DNA from 3 places in the Paenibacillus sp. J22P15 genome. Region 2 is predicted to be linked to each of the others. Evidence: riboswitches for the same ligand, from Rfam matches in the RefSeq annotation. Region 2 holds a riboswitch; each other region holds the start of a gene.
The links. A riboswitch is a leader RNA that binds a small molecule or an ion and turns the genes downstream of it on or off. The one in region 2 is predicted to bind cyclic di-GMP.
Positions count from the first base shown of each region.

Region 1: it holds a riboswitch for cyclic di-GMP, as region 2 does, so the genes downstream of both, AC0YN6_RS00220 (methyl-accepting chemotaxis protein) here and AC0YN6_RS29440 (anti-repressor SinI family protein) in region 2, are expected to answer to the same signal.
Region 3: it holds a riboswitch for cyclic di-GMP, as region 2 does, so the genes downstream of both, AC0YN6_RS29850 (EAL domain-containing protein) here and AC0YN6_RS29440 (anti-repressor SinI family protein) in region 2, are expected to answer to the same signal.

Region 1 is NZ_JBWDNT010000001.1:45,614-55,863, reverse strand. Features, by position in the region: gene AC0YN6_RS00260 (cysteine desulfurase family protein) at 1-401, opposite strand, end outside; gene AC0YN6_RS00255 (lytic transglycosylase domain-containing protein) at 497-1,171, opposite strand; gene AC0YN6_RS00250 (nitroreductase family protein) at 1,956-2,558, opposite strand; gene AC0YN6_RS00245 (YwaF family protein) at 2,640-3,365, opposite strand; gene AC0YN6_RS00240 (response regulator) at 3,449-4,147, opposite strand; gene AC0YN6_RS00235 (ATP-binding protein) at 4,140-5,543, opposite strand; gene AC0YN6_RS00230 (DUF6081 family protein) at 5,566-6,294, opposite strand; gene AC0YN6_RS00225 (UbiA family prenyltransferase) at 6,324-7,235, opposite strand; gene AC0YN6_RS00220 (methyl-accepting chemotaxis protein) at 7,417-9,174, opposite strand; cyclic di-GMP riboswitch class I at 9,260-9,344, opposite strand; gene AC0YN6_RS00215 (DUF1836 domain-containing protein) at 9,422-10,189, opposite strand.
Region 2 is NZ_JBWDNT010000032.1:23,910-34,159, reverse strand. Features, by position in the region: gene AC0YN6_RS29465 (ABC transporter ATP-binding protein) at 1-724, opposite strand, end outside; gene AC0YN6_RS29460 (metallophosphoesterase family protein) at 896-2,845, opposite strand; partial or broken gene AC0YN6_RS29455 (IS110 family transposase) at 3,106-3,248, opposite strand; gene AC0YN6_RS29450 (SET domain-containing protein) at 4,172-4,789, shown strand; gene AC0YN6_RS29445 (helix-turn-helix domain-containing protein) at 4,923-5,210, shown strand; gene AC0YN6_RS29440 (anti-repressor SinI family protein) at 5,273-5,434, opposite strand; cyclic di-GMP riboswitch class II at 5,451-5,533, opposite strand; gene AC0YN6_RS29435 (ABC transporter permease) at 6,073-7,221, opposite strand; gene AC0YN6_RS29430 (ABC transporter permease) at 7,224-8,345, opposite strand; gene AC0YN6_RS29425 (ABC transporter ATP-binding protein) at 8,378-9,313, opposite strand; gene AC0YN6_RS29420 (sensor histidine kinase) at 9,441-10,250, opposite strand, start outside.
Region 3 is NZ_JBWDNT010000034.1:17,427-27,676, forward strand. Features, by position in the region: gene AC0YN6_RS29810 (DNA sulfur modification protein DndB) at 1-644, shown strand, start outside; gene AC0YN6_RS29815 (DUF2716 domain-containing protein) at 939-1,208, shown strand; gene AC0YN6_RS29820 (small, acid-soluble spore protein, alpha/beta type) at 1,419-1,631, opposite strand; partial or broken gene AC0YN6_RS29825 (IS110 family RNA-guided transposase) at 2,320-3,591, opposite strand; gene AC0YN6_RS29830 (GerAB/ArcD/ProY family transporter) at 3,932-5,017, opposite strand; partial or broken gene AC0YN6_RS29835 (stalk domain-containing protein) at 5,341-5,541, shown strand; gene AC0YN6_RS29840 (IS110 family RNA-guided transposase) at 5,950-7,227, opposite strand; gene AC0YN6_RS29845 (hypothetical protein) at 7,365-7,712, shown strand; cyclic di-GMP riboswitch class I at 8,016-8,106, shown strand; gene AC0YN6_RS29850 (EAL domain-containing protein) at 8,196-10,250, shown strand, end outside.

The DNA of each region.
Region 1 (10,250 bases), on a different contig from region 2:
GCTGCTTTCAATTGTTCAATGTCAACATGACCAGACTTGTTTACTGTCAGATAAGTGACCTGGAATCCCTCTTGCTCTAGCTGCGCAAAAGATTCGTACACCGATGCGTGTTCAATTTGCGACGTTATCAAATGCTTGCCTCGCCCCGCGTACTGGCGTGCGATTCCCTTTATGGCGATATTGTTGGACTCTGTGCCGCCCGAAGTAAATATCCATTTACCATTAGAAGTTTGAAGTTGCTCAGCTAAAACGGCACGTGAGCGTTCAATTAATTTATTCGCATTGGTACCTGCACGATGAAGTGAGGAGGGATTCGCATATTGCGACCTCATCACCTCCATCATCGTTTGTACAACCTCCTCATACGGCGGAGATGAAGCGCAATGATCAAAATATAGCATGTTCGTTTGTCTCCTTTTCAAAAAGAAAAAGATCATCGATCGCTGCCGCTTATAAGACGGCTCGCTAAATCGTGATCTTATTGCTGATGTTTTACTTACCTAGCTTGAAGCACCTTAGCAACGTAACGTTGAGTCTCTTCCGGCAACGCTTCAAGATTTTCTATTAACTGCTCATTAGTACGAATTCCTGTCCGATCCACCCGACCAGGACCTGCATTGTAAGCCGCCAAAGCAACATGCTCATTTCCGTTATATTTGTTTAGCAGCATCGATAAATACTTTGTTCCGCCTTCAATATTTTGCGCGGGATCAAATGAATTGGTTACACCTAGCCCTCTTGCCGTACCGTCCATAAGCTGCATAAGGCCCTTAGCGCCTGCACCCGACTCGGCATCTGCTCGGAAGCCAGATTCGGTTTTAATTACCGCTTGGATTAACGAAGAATCTACGCCATATTTAGCGGAAGCTTGTTGAATCAATTCGTCATATGCCGTTGGTGAACTGCTCTTCACGTCTTCGCTGTTGTAAGCAATGTTATTTAGACCGCTCAATGAATTGAGCTGAGCAAGCGCATCTGCCGGCATCACCGGTGCAGCGGAATTATTTTCTGAAGAATTGTCGGACATATAATGGGATAAAAGAGAATCAAATAAGGAAGCTGAACCATCGCCTTTAGTCGCTTGCAAGGGATTAAATGCTGCTTGTAAATCTAAGCTTGGTGCAAGCTGTAGCTGCAATAATGTCTTAATAATCCGAGGGTCAATACTCATAATATCCTCCTAGCTATGTAATTATGCGATTGCATGTATAGTCTACTTTAAGTATATCGGTTTCAATTGTACATGTTTTTAGAGCAAACAGCCAGTTTCCCTTACTCGATATTAGCGGATTAGCTACTCGGTTTGAAGGATCTAGAGTAACTTAAAGCTATAGCCTTCTCTGTTATAAGCAAAATAGATAGAGGATGTCCCTAAAGTGGAGGTAACTGATAATCCGGCGCTTTAGAGGTGCATTGGCGGAATCGGCAGCATGATAGATCTAGTTTCTAGATCTATTTGTGTAGAATTGATCGTTTTCAGGGAAATAGGTCTAGTTTCTAGACCTATTTCCGATAATCCGGCGCCTTAGAGGCGCATTGGTGGAATGGGCAGCATGATAGATCTAGTTTCTAGATCTATTTGTGTAGAATTGATCGTTTTCAGGGAAATAGGTCTAGTTTCTAGACTTATTACTGATAATCCGGCGCTATAGAGGCGCATTGGTGGAATGGGCAGCATGATAGATCTAGTTTCTAGATTTATTTGTGTAGAATTGATCGTTTTCAGGAAAATGGGGTTGTCCCAAAAGTCATCAAAGATGACGATGGGATAGCCCCTCCCCTTTCTATTCAGAATGTGGTTCCCAAACGCAGTCGAATGTCCTTCCGATCGCTGTTATTCGCGGATGGACGATCGATAAAAATCCAAAAACGGCCATGCGGGCTTAGACCTGCAGGGCCGTTTTCGTGATAGTTCAAGGCGACTCAATCTTTCATCGTATAACTTAAAATAGTTCTTATTTAAACACTTTTACTCGTTCTTCAATTGGTTGGTACTCTTTTTCACCTGGCGTTGCTGTTGGTTTGCCAAATGGCATTTGTGCAATCAGCTGCCAAGAGTCAGGTAATGACCAGGTGCTCTTTACTTCCTCATCAATAAGTGGATTATAATGCTGGAGTGATGCGCCGAAGCCTTCATTCTCAAGTGCTGTCCATACTACAAACTGATGCATGCCATTCGTATGCTGTGACCAGATCGGGAAGTTATGTGCATACTTCGGGAAGTTTTCCATTAAGCCATCAATAACTTGTTTTTCCTCAAAAAATAATACAGTGCCGTAGCCGCTCTTGAATGAAGCCATTTTTTGCCCGGTAGACTCGAATTGATCTGCTGAAACAATGCTGCGAAGCGTATTTGTCGTTATATCCCAAAACTTATCATGACTGTCGCCAAGCAATACGACTACTCGTGTGCTTTGTGAGTTAAATGATGATGGCGTGTGTTTAACAGCTTGATGTACCAATTCCACAATTTTGTCGTCGGAGATAACCGTCTCCTTACTAATTCCGTAGATAGAGCGTCTTTTACGAATTGCGTCCAAAAAAGCCTGTGATGTCATTGTTTCTCCTGCCTCTCAATATCTTATGTCATCTTAGATGCATCAAACCAATACCTTTCATTATTCCCACTGTGAGCATTATTATGACTCCTCGGCAGCCTTTCCCATTTCAAACGTCTTACCATTTATCCATCGATCGAGCAGCCTCACAGCAGCATAAAGCAATAAAAAAATAATAAAAGCAATGAACTCAAGTTGAATCAAATACCATGGCCAAGGAGCCAGCAAGTCAAGCAACGATGCCGTTTCAGGCTTTCCCGCCAAAAACATAAAATTGGTTGTACCCGATACAATGTTCATAATTGCCGCCGGTATGGCTAGTGCATGCAGCCATATTTGAGCCTGCACCACAGAGCGAAAAGTAGGTCGATAGCGTTCCACAGCTACAATGAACAACGCAGTACTAACAATACCGATATGTGCAATGAAAAAATGAAAATATCGAAAATGCGGAAACGCTTCGTCTAAGTTGGGCGTCAACAGAGCTTGCAGCGCACCCATGCTTCCAAGAAAAAATACAGCATCGTAAAGTTTTTTCGGATTCCAGATCATCACGATTGCACTTACCAATAGCATCAAGCTGCACAGCTGGAATGGCAGTGATCCGATTCCCCAGTTCTGATTTTGGATGTAAGAAATCTGGAGTGAGAGCTCACAGCAAATTAGCAATATTGCCATACCTACACGAATGAACTTGTTCATTTTCGGCTGCCTCATTCGTTTCCGGCAAACGATAATACTCAAAACAGCCAAGATGAGAGCTGCCAATCCCCCATAATGCGCAGCAGAAAACATCACAAAATCCATTGAAAAAGCCCTCCATCCCTTTGCTGTAAGCATTCTTCTTATCTCTATTTTGTGAAAAATGACATAAAAAAATAGTACCAACTTTAGATGGTACTATCCTCGTCCTTCTTCTTATGAAATAAGCCCATTTCCTTGGCTTTATTTGCTGCTTCGCGTGAACCGCTCAAATTCAGCTTTTTGAGTATATGATTGACATGGTTCTTGACGGTACGGATCGAGACAACCAGCTTGTCAGCAATTTGCGGCTGTGTGAATCCCTGATCAATTAAATCCAGCAGCTGCAGCTCAGATGGCGTAATGAGATCCCCTAGCTTCTTTGCCTCAAACTCGCGCTCCATTTGCTTCAGTCGGCGGAATTCCTCCCGCATCCTTTCGGCAACAGCCGCGTTAATCGGAGATTGACTTCGAGAAGCAGATCGAACCGAGGCAGGCAAGCTTTCAAAATCAGATTTAATTTGATAATCGATTGCACCTGCTTGGAAGGAACGGAATATGAGCTCCTTCTCTTCCATGGAAGTAAGCATAATGACACGTGCGCCAGTTGATAAAGCAACCTCTTCCGCCAGTAAAACACCCTCTGGCCGTCCCTCAAGCATGATATCCATCAACACAACATCAGCAGGAGCAGACTGCTGCTTGCCTTCTTGGAGCGCATGTCTAACATCCTCTGCCCTGCTGGCCGTCCATACGACATCCATATCTGACTCTTTATTTAAATAAGCTACAAGACCCCGAAGCCAATCCGGATCATCCTCAACGATCCATACACGGATGTTATCCATTTGCTTCTCTCCTCTGCGCAACATTTACTCCTATTTTTTGGGCATGAACATTTCGTTTCGGAAAAGTCATATTTACAGAGGTACCTACACCCGGTATGCTTCGTAACCCGAGCATTCCTTTGTGCTTTCGCATAACATGATACGCATATGGCAGTCCAAGTCCAAAATTCGTGTCGCTGCCGCTTTTTGTCGTGTAGAACGGCTCAAGCACATTCGTCATCTCACTCTTTTTCATACCTGGACCGGTATCTCTGACCTCAATAATAAGCTCTCTCTTCGTCTCATTCAACAGAATAAACAATTCTCCGCTGCCTTGCATAGCTTCTATCGCATTAGCAATAATATTACCTAATGCCTCGCTTACCTGTGCTGGATCGATGCGACATTCCCAGCCTTCGCTTAAAGAGCTCTGCAGCTTGATGCTGCCTAGACTCGGAACATATCCTTCAAGCGTCTTCTCAATAAGTGCCGCTATATTCACCATCTCGACACGCAGCGTCAGATCCTCTGTACGACGATGAACTCGCTGGAGCATCTCTTGCATGTGACGTGATGCATTTAGCACCGTCTCAACATCGGCAAGCAGCTCTTGTTGATCCGTTGCAATAGCGTATGCCTTCATTTTTTCGGAAAAGAGCCGCATTTTTCCCGCGTCATTTTTTATCGCATGATTTAGAATTGCCGTTCCCGATGTGACCGCTCTTAATGTGGAGTCATATCTTCTGCGATCAACCTTAACTCGCACGCCCATAAAGCCGTAAGTGAACAATGCAACAACAAATACTGTAACGGCAAGACCAACAATCCAAGTATTATAAACCCACATTCGCAGCATCCCAAAACTTGGCAGCACGTAATTCATCACCATACAGAACATGACCGGCGGAAGCACCGTCGAACAAATAATCCAATGTGTACGCGAGAAGGACGCGTGCAGCTGCCGCTTAAGCAATACCTGTACCGCTCCGTACAAAATATAAGGAACTGCCCACCATACAACGATCTTAAAAGAGATCGGATATACAGTCGTATAGAAAGGCGTAAACAAAACACATAAAACAATCGGAATGAGTAGCAAAAATGGCATAAGCTGCTTCAATAATTTAGGAAGCCGAACGGGTCTGTAAGCAATAGCAAACATCACGAATGAATAAGGCAAGAAGTAATATGAGGTTAATGAGGAGATCGCTTGCAAGCGGTAAAGAAGCTGCTGCGCTACCTGATTCATTCCTGCTTCCGCCGCAGCTGGCACCCATTGCAAGTCTAGCACGGCGGCAAGCGCACCCGCTCCCCCGCTAAACGCCACAGCGCCTAACCAATGGTTAACGGATGCTCGCCGATCGGAGAGCCATATGATGGCTGCAATAGCCCACAAAGCAATTAGAACGAATAACATAACGCAGCTCCTTCACAACAGCTTACTCTTTGATTTCAATCGTAATTGGCGAGTATTCTCCAATAACGGTCTGTCCATGTACCGATACGCTGCCCTCAGGTGTCAGATCCTTCTCTGTCATAATACCAAGAGCAACGGTAAATTGATTAAATTTAACTGGAACTCCGCGTTCTCTTCGCACCTCACGACCATTCACATAAAAAACAACTTCATCATCAGTACGATTATAAGTAATTTTGTACGTATTGAACTCCCGTGCCTCAAAGTCCGTGTCTTCTTTAAACACACAGAAATATCTCGTTTTATCCGTCTCAGGCACCGTTACACCCGGGAAAGGGAGAACAGCATAGACACTGGCATACTTGTCATTTCCAGCAAAGAAATCAAGTGCTCCGCCAGTTGTGAAATCAAGCAAATTTAATGATACATAGCCGTCATAAAGATCGCCGGGCGCCGTATTTTGCGAGCGAGCTCGTATTTGCAGCTCGAAGCTGATTTCACCAGACTCTGGTACAATAACAGGTTCAGCAGAATAATACATATGTTTAGCATTATCGAGAATTTGAATTTGATCGTTTGAGCGGCTTAGCGGCGCTCTTACATACAATATTCCGTTACGTACAATAACGACTGCATTCGGCTCTCGGTACTCCCAGAAGGAGCCGTCTTGCAGCGGAAATCCGCCGATTTTCCAAACTTCGCCTTCATTAAGTATCGTGTGAAAATCACCTAAAGTCCATTGTTTTCCCATTTCCATGACCTCTTTCTAAGTTGTAAGTTTTAAATAAGCCCTTGAATGATTAAAGCAACAATCATAATCGCTCCGCATCGCATGGTTGCTTGCAATGATGCTCCCATTAGCGGCAAATACGCTGCTGAGGGATTATTTGCAGATAGTTTTCCATAAACCGTATAGATGGGAATGGCTGTTAGTACAGCAAGCAGAGCATAAATCGGTAATGCACCCGCTAACACACATACGATGAGTGAAATATAGGCTAGGAAAAGCAAAATCCTTGAAAAAAACAATGCCTTTTTCTCGCCCCAAACCACCACTAATGTTCGCTTTCCCGCTTGCTTATCAGCTTGCCAATGCAAGAAATGGTGATTGAACAAAATAAGGGTAGTCAATAGTCCAATTGGAAGTGAAAGCAATAGAGCCCGAAAATCAAGCTGCGATGTTTGTACGTAATATGCTCCTACAACAGGCAATATGCCAAAGGAGAACAGTATCGCCACTTCGCTGTAGCCCTTTCCTCGGTAACCGAATTTGATCGGCGGAGCTACGTAGAAATAGGCAATCAACGCTCCAAGTACGCCAAATAAAAGTGCAAGCCAGCCGCTAGCTATGCTGAGAATAATGCCGCAAATCGCCGCAATGCCAAATAGTGTCCATGTTAAGACTGCAAAGGTGCGAATATTCCAGGTTCCTTTGGTCAAATACCCTGAATTGGTCGCAATCGCTCCTTCTGTTGATTGAGCGGCCATATCTGTACCATTATAATAATCCCATAAATCATTAATCATATTAGAAAATAAATGGGCTGATCCTGCTCCAACCAATGTGATAATAAATAATAATGGATTGAATATGCCGTTCCATACAAAGGCACCGAGTGCGCCCAGCGCCACCGGTATAAGCATAACAGGTAATACTCTGACCCTGGATGCTTTCATAAATTGTTTAAACATAAGCTGCCACTGCCCTCTCTGTTGTCGATAGTTCAATTGAACCATTTCCATTTGCTATGCGTCAACTCATGGATTAAATTCGGCACTTTACTCGCTTATCCTGCTTTATAAAGAAACAGACACCACCTCAAAACCTAAGATGATGTCTGCTCTAGTTGAAAAGTTATAATGATTTCAATGATTACACCTTAAAAACAGAAGCCTTTTCCGTCAAATCATGAGAGGAAAGAGTCAACTTCTCCGCAAGGGAGCGCAAATCATCAGAAATATCATTTTGCTTAACAGATAACTCGCTCATATGCTCCATTTTCCCATTAACGTCAGAGGACGTACTCAGCAGCTTGTCAACTGCAGTAACAATGTGTGTCATGCCAGTTGTAATTTCACTGATGGCAGTGGAGATTTCACTCACTTGATCAGAAAGCATGCTGCTCTGTGATTCCAGCGCTTGGAAAGTGACGCTGGCGGTTTCCGATGCTTGACGAGTCGTATTAATAACACTTGCAAAGCTTCCCAACGTACGGCTGCTAGCTGCTACATCCGTTTGTATAAGAGTCAGTTCCTTCGTGATCTGCTTCGAGATCATATCGGTCTGACTAGATAACTTACGGATTTCATCCGCAACGACTGCGAAGCCTCTGCCATGCTCACCCGCTCTAGCCGATTCCATCGAAGCATTGAGTGACAGCAAATTCGTCTGTGTATTCAAATCCTGAATGCCAGTCAAAAACTTAGATACATTATTATAACGGTCGTTCATCGTTTGGAATGCCTCGGTTAGCTTGGCAAACTGCTCCACAGTCTCATTTACCATGGACACTACGCCAGCCATCTGCTGCGTGCCGTCATGGGATGACTGCTTCATTTGAAGCATGTCATTGTTTATATAATCACTCGAAGCTGCTATCTGCTCTGAACTCGCAGAAATCTGCTCGGTAACAGCTGAAATTGATGAAGCATCGTCATATTGCGAGAGCAATACTTGTCTGCCAAGATCGACCTGACCCTTCACATCCTCAGACGCTTTACGGTTATTTCCAATCATCGTATCCATATTACGCGATACTTGAAGTACCGATTCGCTGACTTCCAGCGTTGCTTTGATTGTGACTCGAAGCTGATCTCCCATTTCCGCTAAGGCATGATCGATCTCTCCGAACTCATCAGAGCGAGTCAGCCTCTCTTGACTTGTAAAATCATTATCGCCATAAGACCGAATACGTCGAGTAATACCTAGAAGACCCGACTTTATGGTCTGAGTCACACCAAAGATCATAATGGCTGGCAGCACGACAAGTAAAATAACGTTGATGAGAATAATAATGTTCGCACGGGATATATCTCCATCCAATAAAAGCTGCGTCGTATTCGCATCATTGGTCAACCGTTCATGAATGACATCGTTTGAATAACTCAAAATAATGGTATACACACTTATTAAATTACTAATTCGCAGCGACTTCTCATCTGAAGATAGGTTGGTGACATCCGTATCTGTCTTTCTTAGATCGTCTAACGCCAGCTTTAGAACCGGTATCTGATTCGCATAAAATGGACCGTCCTCGGAAGCGGGAGGATATCTCTTATCCATTTCAATAAGCTGTTTCTCCAGTTCGTCGATTTGACTTGGCAATATCTCTAAATTGTCCATAATGAGCGTCGCATCGCTTTTTCCATTTTCGATCGCATCAACCAAAAGCAGCATCGCTTTCAGCAATTGACTAGTGATGTCTTGATAGTTACGCTCTGCACTCAGCAAATTTTCAGTATCTCTAACTGAGCTGGCTACCGAATGATTTTGAACATAAATGAGCACACCTGAACTTACATTAAAAAGAGTAATAATTGCGGTGATAAGCATTAATTTGCTCGTTATTTTCTTCAGTTTCATTTTCTTAAACAGTATGTTTGCTCTCTCTCTCCAAACCTTTGAATCCATTCCGCTTTCTCTCCTCTGTCACCTGAAAAACAAAAAAAGCTATCCAGCCCCAGGAGGTGAACAGCTTAGAATAGCTTATTATCCTACCGGCGGTCTGGCAGCCATAGTGCATACACTTTAGGCCCATAACTTTGCGTCTTAGACTTTCGACTAATTTGCCTTTTTCAGTTTGTATATTTTTGTATTTACAACACAACCCAGTATAAGACAACTCAGCAAATCTGTACATCCCATTAGAATGAATTTACTAAGTAGTTAGAAATAAGGTTGCATTGCAATAGCGCCGCGCTAAGGAATGAAAATAAGAGGTTTGAATCGAAATTACCGCAACAAGCAAAATATTTCGTACCGCTTCCCGTTGCTTTTCCGATAAATTAGGTAATCTGCTTGCAAATTGATTCGCTGATGAACGAATGACGTGCTCTGTCAATAAATCTTGATGCGGATTTTCCTTCAAATGACCGGAAATATCGAGCAGTTGATCGTTATTGGCGTCGAGCTCCTCAAACATACTGGTGTATGATGCATATAATTCAATAGGCCCAACTAAATCGTCCGTATCATCCTCTGGTTTCTTAAATACGATCTCAAACAGCTTGCGTATTGATTCAAAATCTAGATTTGACTTTAAATCATCAATAATGAACAATAGCGCTGCTTGGTTAAGAGAATATTTTTTGCCAGCCTTCGGACAATCGAAATAAGGTTTAAAATCTCGCTTCACCCAATTTTGCATGGAGGTAATCGACAGATTCGAATATTCGATTAATTGTCCTAACGCAGCAATTTCGTGAAGTGAAAAGCCTTTCAGCTCATTCCCTTTGATCAACTTTTCAATAATTGGAGGCAGCATCGTAGATAGAAACGCAGGCAATCCCGAGCCTTTCTCCAAATCACATTGATGCGTTTTGGTCCATGCGGCTTGCAGCACTTGCAGCGGCTTCTGATTATGACTTCCGTCCAAAGCGAGCAGCAAACAAGCCATCTCTTTTCGAGTAAGCGTAAAGGACTCCATAACCCTTCCTCCTCGCGCATTCTTCTTACTTTCAAGTATTACAAGTTCATATGAACTCATC
Region 2 (10,250 bases):
TGTTCATGCCGGGTTCACCGATGAATGTAGCGACAAAAACATTATCCGGATCATTGTATACTTGCTTCGGAGTGCCGCTCTGCATCACCTTTCCCTCATTGAAAATAACGATATCGGTCCCCATCGTCATCGCTTCCACCTGATCGTGAGTAACGAAAACAAACGTCGATTGCAAATTGCGGTGCAACTGGATCAGCTCACTTCGCATCTGATTGCGCAGCTTGGCGTCCAAATTGGACAGTGGTTCATCCATTAGAAAAACCTCTGGTTGTTTCGAGATTGCTCTGGATAATGCAATCCGCTGCCTTTGTCCTCCCGAAAGCATAGACGGCTTGGCGTTTATGTAGTCCTGGAGTCCGACCAAATTCACCACATGCTCCACGCGCCGCTTGATCTCATCTTTGGGAAGCCCTTGGTTTTTCAGACCGAACTCGATATTTTTGACGACGGTCATGTGCGGATAAATCGCGTAGTTTTGAAAAACCATAGCGATACCACGGTCGCCGGGCTCTGCCTTCGTGACATTGCACTCTCCAATGCGAATCTCGCCGCTGGTAACTTCCTCCAGACCGGCAATTAGCCGCAGTGCTGTCGTTTTTCCACATCCCGAAGGGCCTACCAATACGGTAAAAGAGCGATCCCGAATTTCGAGCTGTAAGGAGTCGATAACGGTTTTTCCATTCGGGTACGTTTTGGATACCTTGTCTAGATGAATAGCCGACATGTGATGACATTCCCTCCCGCTTACTGAAGTTATAGGCTACTGGGCCACAGATCAATCATAAATCTCGATTGTAAACTGAATGTTAGGTACGAATTGTTTTTTTGTTAATGTTTCACTTGTTTAACTAATTTATTGTTTTTTGTTCCTTTTTCCCTCACGGAGGTCAATTTTTCACAGTTGCGTGCTTCTTTCTAAAGCTTCTTCGGGCCATTCAAGCTTCGGAGCGGCGTTGTAGGTCAACGCGCTCTGGCTTAAAACGGCATTAGCCCATCTGGATTTGAAGATTCGTTTCTGTTTATCAAGGTATGCACGAGTATCCAATTTCTTCGAAAAACGGATATAGTCAGAAAACTCCCCAGCAAAACATTTGACACAACCCTGCCTTAATGAGTTTTTACTCCACGTACCTCCTTTTTTAGCATCATGGAACATACGCTCCATTGCGTCCATACCTGTATGGGTTATTGAGGACGCACTGTCTTTCCAAGTCACAGTAAGGGCATTAAGCCCGCCAGCCAAAAATGTACCGTGAATTCCCCATTGCACATAGGCTTGAGGTCGATTCTGATGCTCAAGGGCTTCGGTTAAAGCAGCCTTTGTAGCGATGATGTATTCATGGAAATAAGACCATATCCCAGAAAGCTCCAACGTTTGCGGGTCATATCCGACCCATATAATTTCATGATCATAAGACATACCATCATTTGGGGAATTCCCGTCATTCTCCCAGAACAAATGATACGCAATCAGCGGCATTTCTGGGTGGATGACCGCTACGCAATCCTGCAGAGCAAATGGCTCGCTCTCCACCAGATTCAGCTCCGGAGCCAATTTGTAAACCAATTCAGCCAATTCCGCGGAAACGGTATGCTGCGGCTCCTGCTCCAATAAACAACCGTACCAGAATCCGGCTTCGGCAAAAGATCCATGCCTGTGATAAAAATCCGCAAACATGCTCATGATTCTCGTATCTTTGGGAGCGGCTTGCTGGAGCAGCAACAGAAAACCCTCAATTCGCTCCTTTGTCTGTAAAACTCGTTCTCTTTCCTCGATGTTACTATTCATGTAGTAGGATTTCAGAAATTGAGCTAGAAGCCCAAGGCCTTGTTCGGCAAATGCCGCATCCAGCCACTGTTCCGGGGGGGTGATACCTTCAAAGCCAGAGGATCCAGGCGGTTCGGCATTATTGGAATTCCCTGCTTCAGGATGATGGACAGGCTGCGCCAATTCAACTGTATTGTCTTCCAAACGAAGCCATGTCTCGAAATTCCTGACCCCCTCTCTAAGGCGGATGATTCTTGCCCCTCGGGAAAACCCGCTTTTTCCATAAGTATTAAAGCCAGTACTTCTGCCATAACATAAACGAATCCCATGCCAATCTCCATAAAAATCGTTAATATGGTCGTGTCCCACAAAGGTCCCTATCACATCTCCCTGTTCAAGCATCGCGGTGCCAAATCCAGAATTGATTTTTGGGGGAACGATATCTTCGTATTTGACTCCGTGGCATATTTGCTCATTCCAAACTTCTATGTATTCCGGAAGTGGAATGTGAAAAAACGCCAAGGAGGGCAATGGAGCTCCATTCTCTTCGGTAAGCTTTTTGGAATTCTGTACATACCAGTCTATTTGGCTTCGCCGGATCCAGTCGTACCCTTCCAACGGCGCCGGTGCATAGCTGCCTGAATCGAGAAAGATGAGGGCAGCTTCAGGATTTCCTTGTAATCCATGGACTTGTATAAAATAATTTCCGATGCCGTCAATGTGCTCAGGTCCTGCCTCAGAAAGGCAAAATTTACAGGTTTGCTGCAGCTCCATGAGCTCCAGACGGGTTATTCCTTTCTCCGAATCATGGTTGCCAAAAACGGCCGCCCATGGAACCTCGGCATTTTCAGCACAGGACACAGCCTGCAGAAAGGCAAGCTTCGGATTTTCACAGTAATCGCTGTAGATGATATCACCTGTAAAAACAATAAGATCCGGAGACTCCGATCTGATTACTTCTTCCATTAATGATTGCGTGCGCAAATCCAGCTCACCACCACAGGTCCAATGGACATCCGTAAACTGAACAATCTTAAATGTACCTTCTTGATTAAATTTGAGCGCTTTCTCTGCCATATTGAATCCACCTTTCATAAATCTACTCTGCTAAACCTGACTCTTCTCAAACTCTAATAAATACTGAACAGCCTGCTTCTAGCGATTGCGGATTTCCATCCACTGTGCCTCCGACCAACCCAATCATAAATCTCGATTGTAAACCGTATATTATTGGCGAATTATTTTTTTGTTAATCTTTCTTTTTTTGAACTTAACTATTGCTTTTTGTTTCTTTCATTCCTGAGAGTGATCAATTTCGTAGAGTTGATGTCCATATCTTGCACAACACAAAGGTCAGTCGTCAGGTGTTCGCGAATTTTCATCGCTTCCCTCAGTTCTGCATAAATGCCCTGAGGAAGGCTTGGTACAGCGTATCTCCCGTCATGTCATTCTTCGTCGGAGAATTGTCATTGAGCTCTTTGCATTACCAAGGAGTCTTTTTATTTCTCAATCCTCGTATTTCTTCATAATAGGAATGCTGCCCGTTAGCTTAACGCCTATCACCTACATATGTACAAAATCGCTTATTTTGTGAGCATGTTGCCACGGAAATGATAAATGCACTAAACAAGAAGAAGGCCCATAGATTGGGCCCATCGGGAAAAGTGTTAGGAGGAATATAAACATTCTGAATATAAGGAATCGTCGACAGAATGTTTCACTTTATTAGCCAAATCTCATGCAGCCAAGCGATAATCACCAATAAAATGAAAAGTACCAGAATTGTACCTGTGTTTGTGAAAGCTCCCTAACTGTAATTAAAAGATAGAGTATCGGACATAGATGCAAAAGGAGCTGCCGCGGCAGCTCCTTTATCTTTGTATAGAGTCCTTCATTGAACTAACGTTACCCGTTAGTTGAACGCCAACTATAACTAAATGAAGGCGGTTTAATACGAGCGAATTCTCTATGTACTAAAGCAAATTTATTATCTGTAAACCACAATGGTTTTGAAAATGTAATCACCTCATAAAGCTCTTTCTTAATATCTACCTTTACATCGAGGATTTCCAAATCAGATCTTTCATCAAAAAAGCTATCCGGCGCTAACTCGTCGCCTTCGTCTACATCAGTTTCTTCATCACTTTGTTTCTTTACCTCGGAGCTAACAGTTCGCTATCATGTCCCGTTAGCGTAATGACAAATAATACGGTTCACCAAGCGGTGAAACCGGGGGGAACCGTACCATAAATAACGCAAATTTTTGGGCAATCAGCTGTAGTTTGAGGGATTATTGCCTTTTTTGGTCCCGATCTTTACCGAAAATAGTTTTATGAACGTGTCCCTCCTTTTTAAGAATGAATATTATATTTCAGTACTAAAAAGGAGGATGAACTCACAATCATGATGCATCCGGATACAGAACTCCGCTTTATCAACGATGTGATAGGTGTCGGCATTGTTGCCACAAAATTTATTCCAAAAGGAACCATAACTTGGATTTCGGATGACTTAGAAATGACATTAAAGAAGGATTTCGTTGAATCCCTTGATGAACTTCGGCGGAGAGTGGTGGATAAATATTCTTATTTAAGTGACGACGGTGAGTATTATATTTTACATTGGGACCATGCAAAATACATGAATCATAGCTTCCATCCGACCTGTATCGATACGGTATTTGAATTTAATTTAGCTGAAAGAGATATACACCCTGGGGAACAATTGACATGTGATTATGGAATTGTTGGAGAGGATGAAGATTTTGAATGCGTGCATGAGGAAGGAACATCTCGGACAAGAGTGAGAGCGGATGATTATTTGTATTTCTCTCAGGAATGGGATGAAATGGCGAGGGAAGCGTTTAAGTATTTCAATAGTGTCGAACAACCGCTGAAACATTTAATCAAAAAGGAATATGCTGAAGAAGTAAAAGCAGTAGCCGCGGGACTTCTACCGTTACCATCAATTCTTACTCTTTTCGTAGACGAGTCGGAAGATGATGAAGAAGACGAAGCATAACGGAACGGGGCTGTCCCTAAAGTCATCGGAGATGACTCAGGGTCAGCCTTTTGCATAGAAAGAAAGATCGTAATTAAAACTTTTAGTAATATACTGCTAGTCAGACCAGTGTATTACGGGGCCAAACATAGTTATCTCCCTCACAGGAGAATGTATTAAGATGCAACGCAAGAGAAATGGCTTATCACTGACCGAGCTCTCTAAAAGAGCCGGTGCCGCGAAATCTTATTTAAGCTCCATTGAACGAGGGCTTCAACAAAATCCTTCGATTCAGTTTCTCGAAAAGGTAAGCGATGTATTGAAGGTTACAGTTGAAGAATTTTTAAAAATTGACCAGTGTGAGCAAAAGGTTGATCATCTTGAACATGAATGGTCCGAATTGGTAAGAGAGGCTGCGGCTTCTGGTGTCAGCAAGGAATAGTTTAAACAATTTTTGGAATTTAATAAGTGGAAAATCAAGCGTGAATAACGTTTTATTTGTTATTAAACAGACGTTTCTTGAGTGTCATCCTTATCACTTTCCTGAAGGCACAGAAAAACTTTACGCACGTCTTCTTTCGTAAACCCCATTGATCGCGCGCTTTTTATTAGGGCTACCCATTCCAAATCCAAGTCATGATTATTCTCTGATTTTACAAGTTCCATAATCCTATGTCCCCCATTCATTCTGGGACGGTTGCACCAATGACTCCTTGCGTTTAAGGTGCCCAGATACTAAACGCATTTCAACGTCTCCCTTTTGCTGCTTCATTTGATTTCTTTATCTATTATAAATCAGCTCTGTTACGCATGTTATCGCTTCATGTCTCACAAAATGATAGATTATTACATTCTTTGTCGAATTGATTGTAAAGGACACATACTGCTTTTTTACTTGTCTTACTAATTCGCTCGACTAGGAATAGTTCTTTTAACTTTCCTGCCCCGTTGAACAAACATAAGGACTTCAATTATTGATATTTTCGACTGATTTCTTTATTTTACTCACATTAAAAAAGGGCGATGCAGGAACATCGCCTTTAAGCTACGGCAGAGAATGATGTGAGATGATCTTAACATCTTGTCCACCATCCCCTCATTTATAGCGTATGTGGTTATACTCAAAATTCTTGGACTTATAACAGCTGTATCTAATACTTAGAAAAATAGATCTTACCCTTCTTCAATTATCCTACCAGTTGAGAAAACGACAACCACTTCACCGGCTGCCGTCTCTTCGTGCTTATTGAGCTATCGTGTCCCGTTGATTCCCAAAATTTAAAATATGGGATTAGCTTATTTTCTTAAATATAGCTTCGAGTATCATTATTCCTGCCAAACTTATAGACGGCTATTAAAGATAAGGCCACAGAAAAAGCAATCAAAATGATCAAGTTCAAGGATAATTCCCCAAGGGATACCCCTTGTTGTAGATCGCTGAAGGTATCCAACAACCAATACTGGGGAAGAAAGTGCGCGAGCTGCTGCATGGATTCCGGCATTAACACAAGCGGGAACATACATCCGGACAATAAGCTGCTAGGAATGAGGATCATATTCTGCATGCCGCTGGCTGTAGAAGAGCTGCTGGAAAATGCCACGATTACAAGCGATAACCCTATTGCCACCAGAGCAAATAACACAAGAATTAGGAACATGCTCCAATAAGGAATACCCGGATCGACATGAAAAATAGTTATCATAATCAACAGTGTCACTGCAATCTGCAGCATCATCATAGTCAAATTAACGATGATATTAGATAAGACATAGGTTCTAGGATTGATCGGAGAAGATAATAGGCGATAATAGGTTCTATTCTCTCTTTCCTTAATAAGAATTCCGGATAAATTCGAAGCCGACACCAGCATGAGGACAAGCAAGTAACCTATTGATTGATTGGTTTTGTTATAATTTACGGATTGATCCTCTACTTTCTCAGCTGATAATCTGAAGTCTGTTTTTTGATATCCCTCATACAGGGTATCAAACTTAGCCTTATCTCCTTTAACCACCTTGCCGATCGAAGCCATATTGTTAATATGTTGATCCAAGGATGCTTTCACATGTCCGGTAACCTGCGCCCCCTTAATGGATACGATCTTAACATTTGCGGGCTTGCCGTCAATCAGGCTCTGTGCGAAACCTGCGGGAAGGATAATTGCTGCATCCAGCTCGCCAGCAGCAATCAGCTCTTTTATCTCATTCTCCTTAATCTCACTTACAAGCATGGAATCCTGTCTGTCCACCGAATCGATAACACCCTGTGTTATCGTCTGACGTCCATCATAATTAACAATGCCCATTCTCAAATCGGTTTCTCCCGAGCCTCCTTGGACTAGTGTCGCGAGCAGGATTCCCATAACTGGAAAGACGAAGTATATAAATAAATTCAAATAATTTTTAAAGGTAGAAATAAATGTCCTCCTGATTAGCCATAACGTGTCTCTCATTGTTACAACCCCTCCTTTCTACGCATCATCGTTAATGCGATACCAAGCAAGACGACCGCGAAGCCGATATTTAACAGCATGGCGTTAACTGTTGCTGACAGACTACCTGCGTATATCATTTCTATAAGTGCTGCATTGGACCATTGCAGCGGAGAAAGAGAAGAGAGGGTTGCCATGATTCCAGTAGCCTCCTCGACCGGGAAGTATGAACCGCCGAGAAATGCGGCCAATTGGATGATAATCATAACAACAGTGCCTGATGCGTTTCCCTTAATGATATAACTAAATCCGAGTCCTAAGCTCACAGCGAAAATGATTTCAGTAAAGAGCGTTAGAAACACGAGACCCAAATTTTCTCCCCAATAGGCATTAAACATGTATTTACTGATGAGCACTACGACAATTGTTAGTATTAAATTAAGCATGACAAGCCCCGCTAATTTACCCGCGAAAATTTCGATTTTCGTCACTGGTGAAGCAAGTAATCGAACAGCTGTGTTCCTTTTGCGTTCACTGTCTATTAATTGTGCGGCTGTTAAGGCGCTATATAAAATAATCATTGTCGTAATCGCTATAGCGAAATAGTCCATAGCACCAGGTTTTCTTGTGGCATTCAGCGACTCCTCGACTACATAGCTTTCACCGCCGCTTCCGGCCATGATCGCAACCGCTTGCTCCGAGTCTGTACCTGATACTTCAGCAGCCAATCGGTAACGATCTGCAAAAGCTGTAAGCACACTCTTAGCAATATCGCTTTCAATCAAGCTTTGACTACTGCTGTAATACTCCAGCCCATTGTCCGAAATCTCGACGTAACCCGCATAGCGGTTGTTCTTCACTTCTATCTTCCCATCCGTCTTCTCGTCTGCTTTCTCGAGTTTAATGCCGACTTGACGCATCTGCCCCGTGAAGTCGTCCCAATATTTAGAGAACTCACTCGATGAGCTATTATTCTTATAAAGTACGTTGATCTCTTCTTCAACCGTTAAACTGCCGTTAAAAGCATTCGTAAGCGCCGTTCCCAAAATAAGCATGGTTAATAGCGGAGAAACCACCAAGAACAAAAGCATCTTGGGATCGCGGATAACCTTTAACTCTTTGAGCATTATTCTGAATACATTCATTTCCCCTTCGCCTCCTTATCCCTTCTTTCTTATCAGTCCCGCAGGCTTCTGCCTGTCAATGTCAAGAACACCGTCTCCAAACTAGGTTCATTTTCTTCCACTGAACGTATTTCAATATCGTCCGCCATCAACTGCTGGATGATCCGGTTCAAATTATTGACCTCGGAATCAGAGGTGATCTTAACGATTCGATCCTCCACTTCAACCCGGTTAACGCCTGCAATTCCCTCCAGTTTGTTCTTATCCAGATTTTCTGCCGAACGAACCTCGATACCTATATTTTTCTGATTCGTAATGATGGCCTTTAATTGACCTTTTGTTCCTTCCGCGATGATCTTGCCGTGGTCGATAATGGCGATTCTTGTACAGATCTCCTCGACCTCCTCCATATAATGGCTCGTGTAAATGATCGTGCAGCCCATTTGATTCAATTTCTTCACAGAACCAAGAATATAATTGCGAGATTGCGGATCGATTCCCACCGTTGGCTCATCCATAATGAGCAGCTTTGGCCGATGGGCAATTGCACAGGCTATATTTAATCTTCGTTTCATGCCGCCTGAGAAGTTTTTGGGATAGTTTTTGTGCTTATCGCCAAGACCTACGAATGCTAGTGCTTCAATGACCCGCTCCTTTAACTCCGCCCCTCTGAGTCCGTATAATCCGGCAAAAAAATGAACGTTTTCATAAGCGGTCATATCCTCATAAATAGCCATTTCCTGCGGCACGATCCCGATGTTCATCTTCGCAAATTTGCTATGCTTAGCTATACTCTTGCCAAGAACTTCGATTTCGCCTTTGGAAACCCGGAGCAATGAGGCAATCATATTGATGGCAGTGCTTTTCCCTGCTCCATTCGCACCTAGAAATCCAAATATCTCGCCTTCCTTTACAGACATCGTGATATTATCCACGGCAATAAAATCCCCAAACTTCTTCGTAAGCTGCTTAATTTCAAGTACGTTCATCCGTAACACTCTCCCGTTTCGTCTTTAGGATAATGTAATTGTAATAAAAAAGGATGCCCCTGTGACAGTGCACAAGTTCATCCTTAACCCCTGAGAATCTTCCTATCTAATCATCGTAAATCTCATCTTATCCGTGAGGAATTAATGTAGTGACACTGAAGCCTCTTGAGCCATCGAAGATAATCGTACCATTTACGCTTGCTGCCCGTTCTTCCATGCCGATTATTCCCAAACCTTTTATCACCTTCTGCTCTCCTTTGCCGTTGTCCGATACTTCGACCTTGATTAAGGTTCTCAATACCACGATATGGATGGAGACGAAAGTAGCGTTTGAATACTTCATGGCATTGGTCAACGCTTCCTGGGTGTTCTCCTGAATGACCTTCCACTGGATTGGAGTAATGATGTCGACATTTCCTTCATAAGTGAGAGAGGTCCTGATCGTATGCTTCGCTGAAAATTCATCAATGAATAATTTCATCCGATTCATCCCTAGCTGCTCTGTCGGCGGTTTCAAATTCTTAAGCACAAGGCGAATGGTCTCAATTCCGTCCTTGGAGATGTGAATAGCATTCTGCAGCAGCTCCGCCGACTTGTTAGGATCGGAGGTGAACAAGCGCTTCGAGGCTTCCATCTGGATCAATGCACCTGTCATCGAATGTCCGATTTTATCATGAATTTCCTGGGACAGTCTGTTCCGCTCCTCCAGCTTAATTGTATAATCGGACTGTCTAATATATTCTTTATTCTCATTTAGACTCTTTGTTAACTGCTGGATATGTTCGTTTCTATTTTCTATGTCCTCTTTGAGGTCTGCAATTTTGCTTATGTAGGTGTTTAGCAAGAGGTAGTAGAGAAAACTTAGCATCGAAACGAGACCATATATAATCAAGATGGCTTGAGATTCTTGAGACAGCAGTAAAAGCGGAACCAGCAT
Region 3 (10,250 bases), on a different contig from region 2:
AGGAGGAAGAGAAACAGCTATTCGGTGACATTAACTCTAAGGTACAGTTAGTAAGCAAAGAGCTAGGGCATGCTTTCGACGGTAGTGACCCGCTTAACACCGTCATTCAGCAGGTTGCGGATTACAATGAGCTGCTAAAGACAGCCGGCATTGAGAGCCGCAACAATTTAACGGCATTCAACAAAAATTATACTTGCTATAGCTGGCTATACGCGACGGCCTCCATACTTTTTACGGGCAAAATGCAGCCCTCCTATGAGCTAGCTCGGCGCATCCGCAAGGATCCGGCGGTTCATATAGAGCTTCTTCATCAATTTATGAACACAATTCTTCCACATATGCCTGAGCAGCCAGGACTAACGAGCTTTATTTCATCTAGCAGAGTGATGCAGGAGGCGATTGCTTTGTATGCACACGGCTATCTTGTACAAGATAACGACACATATAAAGGGGACTGGGTTTCCTGCTTGAACATCCTGAAGAATGTAGATTGGACGCATAACAATGAGCAACTTGCCGAGAAGATGGGAAGGATGGACAACGGTAGATTGAATCTTATTCACGAGAAGACGCTGAGAAAACATTTGATTATCGTAGATTATTTGAACGAATTTATTTATGATATTACTCAAAAACCAGTTTAACGCAATAATCTTAAGTTTTGATATAATTTGTAAAAGGACGTTCCCTCACATATTAAAAGGGGTGTAAGAATGAGTGGTTGGGCGATATTAGAAAAAGACGATTTGGAAATAGTGTGGTAAAGATTTTATAAGGCATTTCATTTTTAACCAAGCACCACAATTTTTCCTGCGTATAACCTCCCAACCCCGTTCGTCAAATATGATATATCTAATTTTCAAACAGAAGAATTCGTTAGAGACTTCGAGGAAAAAGCCATTATAGCGTTTTAACAATGCAACTAGCCTGGAGAACTTATATACGCATTAGATTGGCAACATGATTGCTATTTGGTGGATGCACGAAAGGAGTTCCCCAGACATGTCCCTTGGAGAGTCAACAATGGAGATTGGGTAATTTCCATTCATCCAGATGGAGATTATCATTTCTTTCTCGCGAGGGATTTTTCATGGGGGATTTTAGGTCACCCTTGGGAAGAAACAATAACTATCTACGGAGAGAAGCTTATTAGTTGCTTATTAAATGATGAACCACGTATGCTTCACAAAGTCTTGCAACGAGGCTGAGATTAACCGACTTAATTGAACTAAACCCTTAAAACCGAGGGACGGGTAACGTTAGTTGAACAACAATAAGCTTTCCGATTGCAAGGCCGGCAGCTTCTTTCGTTTACTGGTTAGCGCTTTTGAAGAACTTGAAAACAATAAAAAGTAAAATTTAAAATAGCCCTCCTAGTCTCTTTATGAGATTGAGGAGGGATATTTTTTAATATTAAATCAGAATCTTTTTGCCCCTGAGCCAAGGGATTGTTCTGCAATTTGAATTAAAGCTCTTGTGATGTTTCCACCAATAGTACCTGCATCACGAGTAGTCATATTCCCATTGTAACCATCTGGAGACCATTGAATTCCAAACTGTTGTGCTACCTCATATTTCATTTGGTCAAGTGCTGCTTGTGCTTGTGGAACGACTAAACTTTTTCTGCTCATGTATGTTCACTCCTTAACTGGATGTGAAGTTATTTTGTGGATTTTTTTTCTTTTTATACATCAATTATTGGAATTAGAAGTGAAATAGATGAAATGTACTTAAGGTTTTATAAATACGTTCATTAATGTACACCACCTAGAATGTGAAATCCCGGAAAATATCGTAGTAGTAGGATACGAACCTATATCCATATCCGAAATGGATAAGAACATGTATCGTTAGCCATGATCAACGGTACCGGTCCGATTGCTTAACCAGCTGGAAAGAATCGTATGGTAAAATGATGGCATCAACGACATTAAACTCCCTTGGTACGATGTGTTTTTCTCACGAATGCTCGCTTATTCGCAGGATTTCGCCCGGTTGGTAAGGGCTGAAAGACAAGAAAGGGAACGCCGTGTTAGACTTCGGCAACATGAAGGCGCATGGGAATAAAGGGGGATTATTGACGCCCCATATACTTCCATTTACTGCACGCATTCTCCACGCCGCCCTTGGAGGTTTTCACTCCCATGTCTTAACGGGTCAGTGCCCTCTCATTCCTTCGTTACGCCTATCCAAGGGGTGGAGGCCGGGCTTGCTAACGGTACGGGTCGGTGCCCTTTGGTTTAATGAATCCGGTACTCCGTGCTTTCTTTGAAATCCTGCGAATAAGCCAAAACTCGTACAACGAAACGAGTGGTATGGTTAAGCTGCTTGCAAGAGCGGTAACGTTTTTTGTGGCATGTAGGCTTTACCGCTGCGTGCCATCCCGACTAGTATTCTAGCCATTTTACCGCATATTTTCATAATGGACCTCATTTTCTTCATCTTCTTGAATTGCACATTGTATGCATGCATCGCTTGAAACTCCGAATTGTTCATGACCAAACTCATAGTAGCCATGAAGAGGAAACGGCGAAGGCGGGATCGTCCGCGTTTGCTAATCTTCATTTGCCCTGTCCATTTGCCTGAGCTCGCTTCTGCGAGGTTAAGTCCTGCATGACGCAGCAAAGCATTTCCGTGAACAAATCCGCTTAAGTCCCCAGCCTCACCTAAAATACCAGCTAATGAAATGACACTAATCCCTTTAATCGCGAGGATGGATTTTGCAAAGGGAATGCGTTCTAATACGGTTGAAATTTCCTTCTCCACAACCTATAGCTGTTCGTAAGCAAGGTCGTACTCGGCGAGCAATTGTTTCAAGTGAAGTTTGTAGTAATGCGTAGCTGACTGAGATCCTACAGAATGGTTGGCCAGCTCGATGAGTGCTTTTGCTTTTCTAGCACCACAGTGCCGTTTCATGATGGTTTTCCATCCCTGAATCAAGTTCTGAGGCTGCAGCTTACTGAGCTCCGCTGGAGTAGGGAAGAGGCGAAGCGTAGCAATGGAACCGATACAGGTGATGTCCTTGAATACGTGGCGTAGTTCAGGGAAAACAACGTCAACCCAGCGGTGGATCTGGTTTTTGGCACTAACAAGCCGCTTCACGACGAAGTCACGATTAGAGAGAAGCACACGCAGATCCTCGAATGCTTCGGGGGTCGTGCGAGTTTCTGAGTAGTAACCGTTCTTGACCATGTCGGCGATAACAAGTGCATCCTTTCTGTCACTCTTTGAAGGCGTATTGTCGCGATTCTCTTTGTTCTTTTTGACGAGATGCGGATTGACTAAAACGACTTCAAAATGGTGTTCTGTGAGCCACCGAGAGACGTTAAGCCAGTAATGCCCGGTAGGTTCCATCCCGACGATGGCTGCGCTTAAACGATGGGTGGTTTGCAGATTTTGAATCCAACGCAAAAGATTGTGAAACCCCTCCTCGTCATTGGAAAAGGATAAGTAGTCTCCGATGATGATGCCACGAAAATTTACAGCGCGCGCAACATGCATCTGCTGGGCGATGTCGATCCCGACAACTAAATGCTGAGCAGTAATTTTTTCAATGAGTTGATTTTGTCTCGCTTGCGATTTAAACTTCATAGTAGAGCGTCCTCCTGGATGATGGGATTTTTTAGGGCTATGACCCGTTGCGTACTCCCATCGTACCGAGGCGCTTCTTTTTTTGCAAAGCTGATAATTAACGCTCTACAGGAATGCTAATGGGCAGCATAGCTTAAAAAATTGGTTATTATAGATCATCACATTCTTTCCCTGTTATTACCTGTTTCTACAGTTTAATATTCACGTTACAATCGTTCTGTTTAAGTGTACTTAGGGGAGTAGAGGCAGGGGGTTAACGGGACTACTTAGTAGTTAAAACAATAAGAGGTTTTCGTGCTTTATCATGCGAATTGACTTCATAACTATCCACTTATTTTTGTCATCCTCTTTTAATTCCAGTAATTATTATCATGAATAACGGAATGAACAGACACATGGTCATGGTATAGAATGGGTGGAAGTATGAAATCACATTATTATAGTAGACGATGTTTGGAGCAATAATGATTGATAAGACGATTACGATTATTCCTAAAGGAAAAAGAAGTGAACGATATTCATTTAATTTAAACGTTTGAGCCAGCCCTAATGTTGCTGCATAAAAAAGCAGACTAAGTTTGTGAAAAATTGTAATAAACCATGCAAATGTTAACACAGCTTCTATTCTTGTGATAAAATCGGCAACATTTATTTTTTTAGCTAATGTATAGATTGGGTATAGATTCCTGCTGGTTTGATCGGCACCTAGTACAAGAATAGAAACAGTTGAAATAAGAATTATTACAAGTCCTCCTAACATTGCCCCTAGAATTAAACTCTTTTTCACTCGTGCTTTTTGAGATACATATGGGAGAATCGTTAAAAAAATAACAAGTTCTAAAAAAGGATAAGTGATAAAAGTTAATGATCCTCGAAGTATTGGTTTAAATCCATCTTCTAGGATAGGTTGCAGGTTTTCAATCTGAGCGCTAGGCAAAAGAAAGACAATTATTGGCAATAAGAACAATATAAAAAAAGGGAATAAGATTTCCGCGCATCGAGCCATAGGTTCTAATCCAAGGCGGGTTCCCATCAAGACAATCCCCATAATAAGAATAAGTAAGGATAGGATGGGTGTTTGGGGCATCATTTGAGTCGTAAAAAAATCACCTATTTCCCTTAGATACTCTCCTGCAACGAGTAAAAAATAATATACATATAGAAGAGAGATAAACATTCCGATCCATTTTCCAAAAATTTTTTCGCTCATTTCTATCAATGTATAATTAGGGGACCGTCTGTTTAGAGCAAGGAATAAAAGTAACACTAACAACCCAATTCCGACGCTAAAAATGGCCGAAATCCAAGTATCTTGTTTGGCTACAACGGCTGGAATAGCGGGAAGAACTAAGATAGCGTCACCAATCGTTACAAAAAAACATAAAATCATCAATTGACGACTTGATATTTTACCATTTTCAAGCATTTGATCACCTTTCTATTATTCAGGTCTGGTTCTATTATTGGAATTTACTTATGATTATATACGCTTTTTCTTCCTTCATCCCTTTGCCAGTATCCAAATGAAACTTGTGTAAACTCAGAAAAAGATTCGCAATTTACTTTCTATCATCATAGTTGTTTTTTCACTTTTTGTGGTATTTTCAACGGCATATGCAGAGCGGAAACGGCGAAGGTCATCTTTGACGGTGAAGTCCTTCCTTCAGATCTCAAGATGATTCCATTTCGTCCTATATTCACAAAGTTTAGCATGACCGTTGAGTGGGATAATAAAGAAAAAGTGTCACTGCCGTAAAGGATGGTTTGATAATCAAACTAATTGCGGATAAAATGACAGGTTACATTAATGATGAATCTATTCAACTTAATCAAAGTTCCTATTTAGCCCCAGATGGTATGTTCTATGTCGGTCTTCGTTTTGTTGAGGCTGCCGGAGCCAAAGTAAGCTGGGATCAAAAAACTCGAACAGTTACCATCGATTCAGAATGATTATTATTAAACACGATATTTCTCTAAATTCGGCCGTTCAAGCTTCTGGGCATTCGATCATTAAGCTAGCAGGTATCGATAGTTGAATATCATACATGATGAGCAGGCACTGAGGTAGCCTGCTCATCTAACTTTCCATTATTTGGTGACGCATAAGAAGTGAAACAGACGAGACGAACGGCCATTTAGGGAGTGAACAAAGTGAGGATGTATTTTAAAAGCATCAGAATATTGATTGGTGTTGTTTTTATAGTTTGTGTAGTGGGAGGTGCAATGGCATTCCAAAGCACATATGCTAAAAGTACGATTAATCAAAGCCACATAAATTCTCCTAACTATCCTGAAAATGAAAATGGAAAGACATACGGTTCTGCTGAAGAAGCCACCTCTGTTGAAATGCTACCTGACTTAATCCATAAAGGAAGTGTTGATGGTATTGCAGGATATGTGTTGAAAAAAGATTATCTCGGCTACGATCATTCGTGCCAATTTCCCAATCAACTTCATCATGGATTGCATTTTCGTCATTCGTTTTACTTCAATATTGTGTGCATGCACGGCTTGGAATGCACGATTGTGAGATAAGAGGTGAAACACTGAGAAGTACAAATGCTTCCGTAGTAACGAGTTTCCTCGTTTGGTTAGCTTAATGTGCCCCTTATACTTACCAGAACTACGTTCCGCTAAGTTTAATCCAGCTTTTCGTAATAACTGATTTCCATGAGACAGCTTACGTAAGTCCCCGCCAAATGCGAATATGGCAGCCATAGCGGGAACGGAAACACCGACGGATCGAACGAGATCAGAACAGGGGATCTCGGGCAATAGCTTTTTAATGATCTCGTCCGCTTCATCAATGATGTGGCAGATTCGTTCATATTCTTCGATGAGGTGCCTAAGTTCCCATTTGTCTTCTTCAAGGGCAGTAGCGTCTCCAACGCTATGTCTAGCGAGTGTTTGGAGCTGGATAGCCTTGTTCCTGCCTCGCACACCGCCAGGTCTAGCCATGTAAACTCCCCAGGTTTGCACCATCTGCTCCGGAGTTAACTGCAATACGTCAGATGGGGCTGGGAAACGACGCAAAGTGGCTAATGAACGCGGACTAAAAATATCTTCGAACGCTTTGCAGTATTCTGGAAAACGGATATCCAACCAGCGGTGGCTTCTATTCTTAATCCGTCCGGATTTAACCACCCAATGCTCTCTGTTTGTGACAATAACCCGTAAGCGGCGGAAGGCTTCTTCCTTTGGAGAGAAGCGCGTATAAAACCCGCGGCTCACTGCATCGGCAATGACCAAAGCGTCCTTTGGGTCATTCTTAGATGGAGAGTTATCCCTGTTTTCCTTATTGCGTTTGGTCGTCATTGGATTAACAAGAACAACAGAAATCCCTTGATTCATCAACCAATGAGCGAGATTGAACCAGTAGTGAACGGTACTCTCCATTCCCACAATGACGTCATTCAAGATGTGCATGTTCTGTAATTTACGAATACTGCTTATTAAATGCTCAAAGCCCGCATGGTCGTTCGAAAACATAATGGGGCGATTGGTGAGGACAATACCTCGAAAGTTAGTAGCTTGAGCAGCATGTTTTTCCTTGGCAATGTCGATGCCAATGACAAGCGTAGAAGTGGAAACACGTTCTACACGTTGATTTTGAGCTTTAGTTAGTCTAGACTTCATAATAACGCCTCCTAAGGTGAGTTCTGAGGGCTGCAACCCAGTACATACTCATCCTAGCGAGGCGTTCGTTTTTCTGCAAATTGAATCTACTAACACCTACAGGAATGTTAACGGGACATGTTAGTTGAATAATATACATGGATGAGCGGACACTGCGGTGGCCTGCTCATTTTATTGACGATTGCACTGGTGCAGGTAAGGATTTTAAAGACCTGACGAAGTTCGGGAAAGACGATGTCTACCCAGCGATGAAATGGGTGACAGAGGACGAAATGCTGGAAACCCCTGATTGGCTAAAATCCGATATGGAGAAAGAGTCGGAGCTTGAGGATGCGTCCATGGAGTACCACTTCTTCGAGCAACAATCGCTTAATCCGGGCCTTACTTGGGAGGAGTGGGAGGGGATTTGGGAAGAAAGCTACTTGGACTACCCTCCTGTTCGAATGATCGAACACAAAGGATATGTGGACGTGAGAGCGGCTTGATAACCGAATCATAGTACGAGAGTGCTATTTCGTAGCACTCTTTTTGCTGCTCATGAAAAAATTACTATTAGAGTCTGTTCAAAAAGCTCATCGATAGCTGAATAAATAAGGGTGAGTTTGTGCAGATCGAGCACTAGTATGAACTAACATCCCGAAAAAAAAGCGGTGGGGGATGCTTCTTTTCAAAAAAACTACTTTTGACCTAGGTATATAGATCCATAAAAACTTGTAGTTATGGTATTTATGGACTATAATGGATAAAAGTTTCGCAGAAGATCCTCCTCTAGTTTTTACAATGATAATAACATATAAGGGCAAACCCATTGAAAAATGGGGACGCAAAGCTATAGGGGCTAAAATGTACACGTGTGCACGATGCCAGCCAGTTGCTGATACATACGAGTTTTGGTGAATCAAGCAACTCTCCATTAGAGGAGGGGATGCTTTTTTTTCTTTTATAAATAAGAATCTGGAGAGGTAATCATGGCTTTCTTTCAATTGTTTCGCCCAACAAAAAAAGGGCTGTCGAAAAATTCCGCCTTTATCGAGCAGCAAAATGATTTTTCCAATCAAAGTGTGCACCTCAAGCAGATGATGCCTGACATATTGGGTAATTGGGATGTGGATCTGAGTACGAACGAGATCTATTTGTCCGATAACATATACCGGGTGCTAGGGATTTCCGATCGTGAATTTCGCAATGCTTCCGATCTATTTTGGACTTTGATCCACCCGGATGACAAAGCGGCGGTGAAAGAAAAATTCAGTGAAGCATTGCATAAGAGAATACAGTTCAACATCGTGCATCGCTTTATGCTTTCGGACAAATCTGTGCGGAAGGTTCATTCCCAGGGGGATTGGATATGCGACAATAACGGGAATCCCGTCCGTTTTATTGGTACACTTCTTGATATGAACGCTGGAGATCGGAATACAGCATATATCATCGATTTGGAAGAGCGACTTGTCGACAACAAAGAACAATTGCACACACTCATTAACGCCATTCCGGATTTCATTCTGTTTAAAGACGGTGAGGGCCGATGGCTAAAGGCCAACACGTTCGCATTATCCTCCTATCAGCTTGGCGACGTTGCCTATGAAGGGAAAACTGATTTCGAGATGTCGAAGTATTCTGATTTATGTCGAGAATTTTTGTCAACATGCACAACTTCCGATCAACGGGTATGGGAATCCGGTGAGTTAACCCGTTATGAAGATAAGATTGCCACGTCTGATGGCCGGACAAGTTTTTATGATGTCATCAAGGTTCCAATTTTCAATCCAGATGGCAGCCGAAAAGGCCTTGTGACCGTAAGACGCGATATTACGGAGAGAAAACAAGCAGAACAAAAAAATCAATATTTGGCCTTTCATGATCAACTGACCGAGTTGCCAAATCGCAGCTCGTTTAAAAACACCTTAGATCAAGCATTAACTGAAGCGAAGAGGAACCAGCAGAAGCTGGCTGTCATGTATTTGGACATGGACCGATTTAAATACATTAATGATTCGTTAGGTCATTCGATTGGCGACCGCTTGCTGAAACAGATCTCGGACCGACTGTCGCAATGCGTACAGGATAAAGGGATGCTCTTCCGCCTGGGGGGAGACGAATTTGCTTTGTTGCTGCCGAATGTTAAACGTATAAACGATGCCATTGATGTCGCCAAACAACTTGTAGAATCTATTGATAACATGTTTATCTTGGACGAATATGAGCTCTACATCACCACTAGTATAGGGATCAGCATGTATCCGAACGACGGGGAAGATGCCCCATCGCTCATGAAAAATGCGGATACTGCGTTGTACCTCGCCGAAGAGCAAGGAAAGAACAATTACCTGATCTATCATTCATCGATGAGCATCCAAACTTATAAAACATTTTTGCTTGAAAGAGATCTTCGGAAAGCGCTGCTGCAGGATGAGCTTGAATTATATTATCAGCCTCGTCTGGATGCGCATACAGGCCGAATCGTTGGCATAGAGGCACTCATCCGCTGGAACCACCCGGAGTGGGGGCTCGTTTCTCCGGACGAGTTTATTCCTTTGGCCGAAGAAGCCGGGCTCATTATTTTCATAGGCAAATGGGTCATTCAAGAGGCGTGCAAACAAAACAAAGCATGGCAAGAACAAGGGTTGCCGTCCGTTCCCGTTTCGGTTAACATATCGGCCCATCAATTTATGCAGAAAGATTTTCTCCATCATATAGACGGAATCATGAATGAAACGGGTCTGAATCCGAAATGGCTGGAGATTGAGATCACCGAAAATATACTGATGGAAAACGAGCAATCGGCAATTTCAACTATGCAGCATCTACAAAGCATGGGGGTTACCATTGCGCTTGACGACTTCGGAACAGGGTACTCCTCTCTATCCTATTTAAAATATTTTAAAGTAAACACTATCAAGATCGATAAATCTTTTATTCATGACCTTAGCTTCGATTCTGAGGATTTCATTATTCTAAAAAATATCATTCAACTGGCCAAAAGTCTTCATATAAACGTGACAGCCGAGGGAGTCGAACAA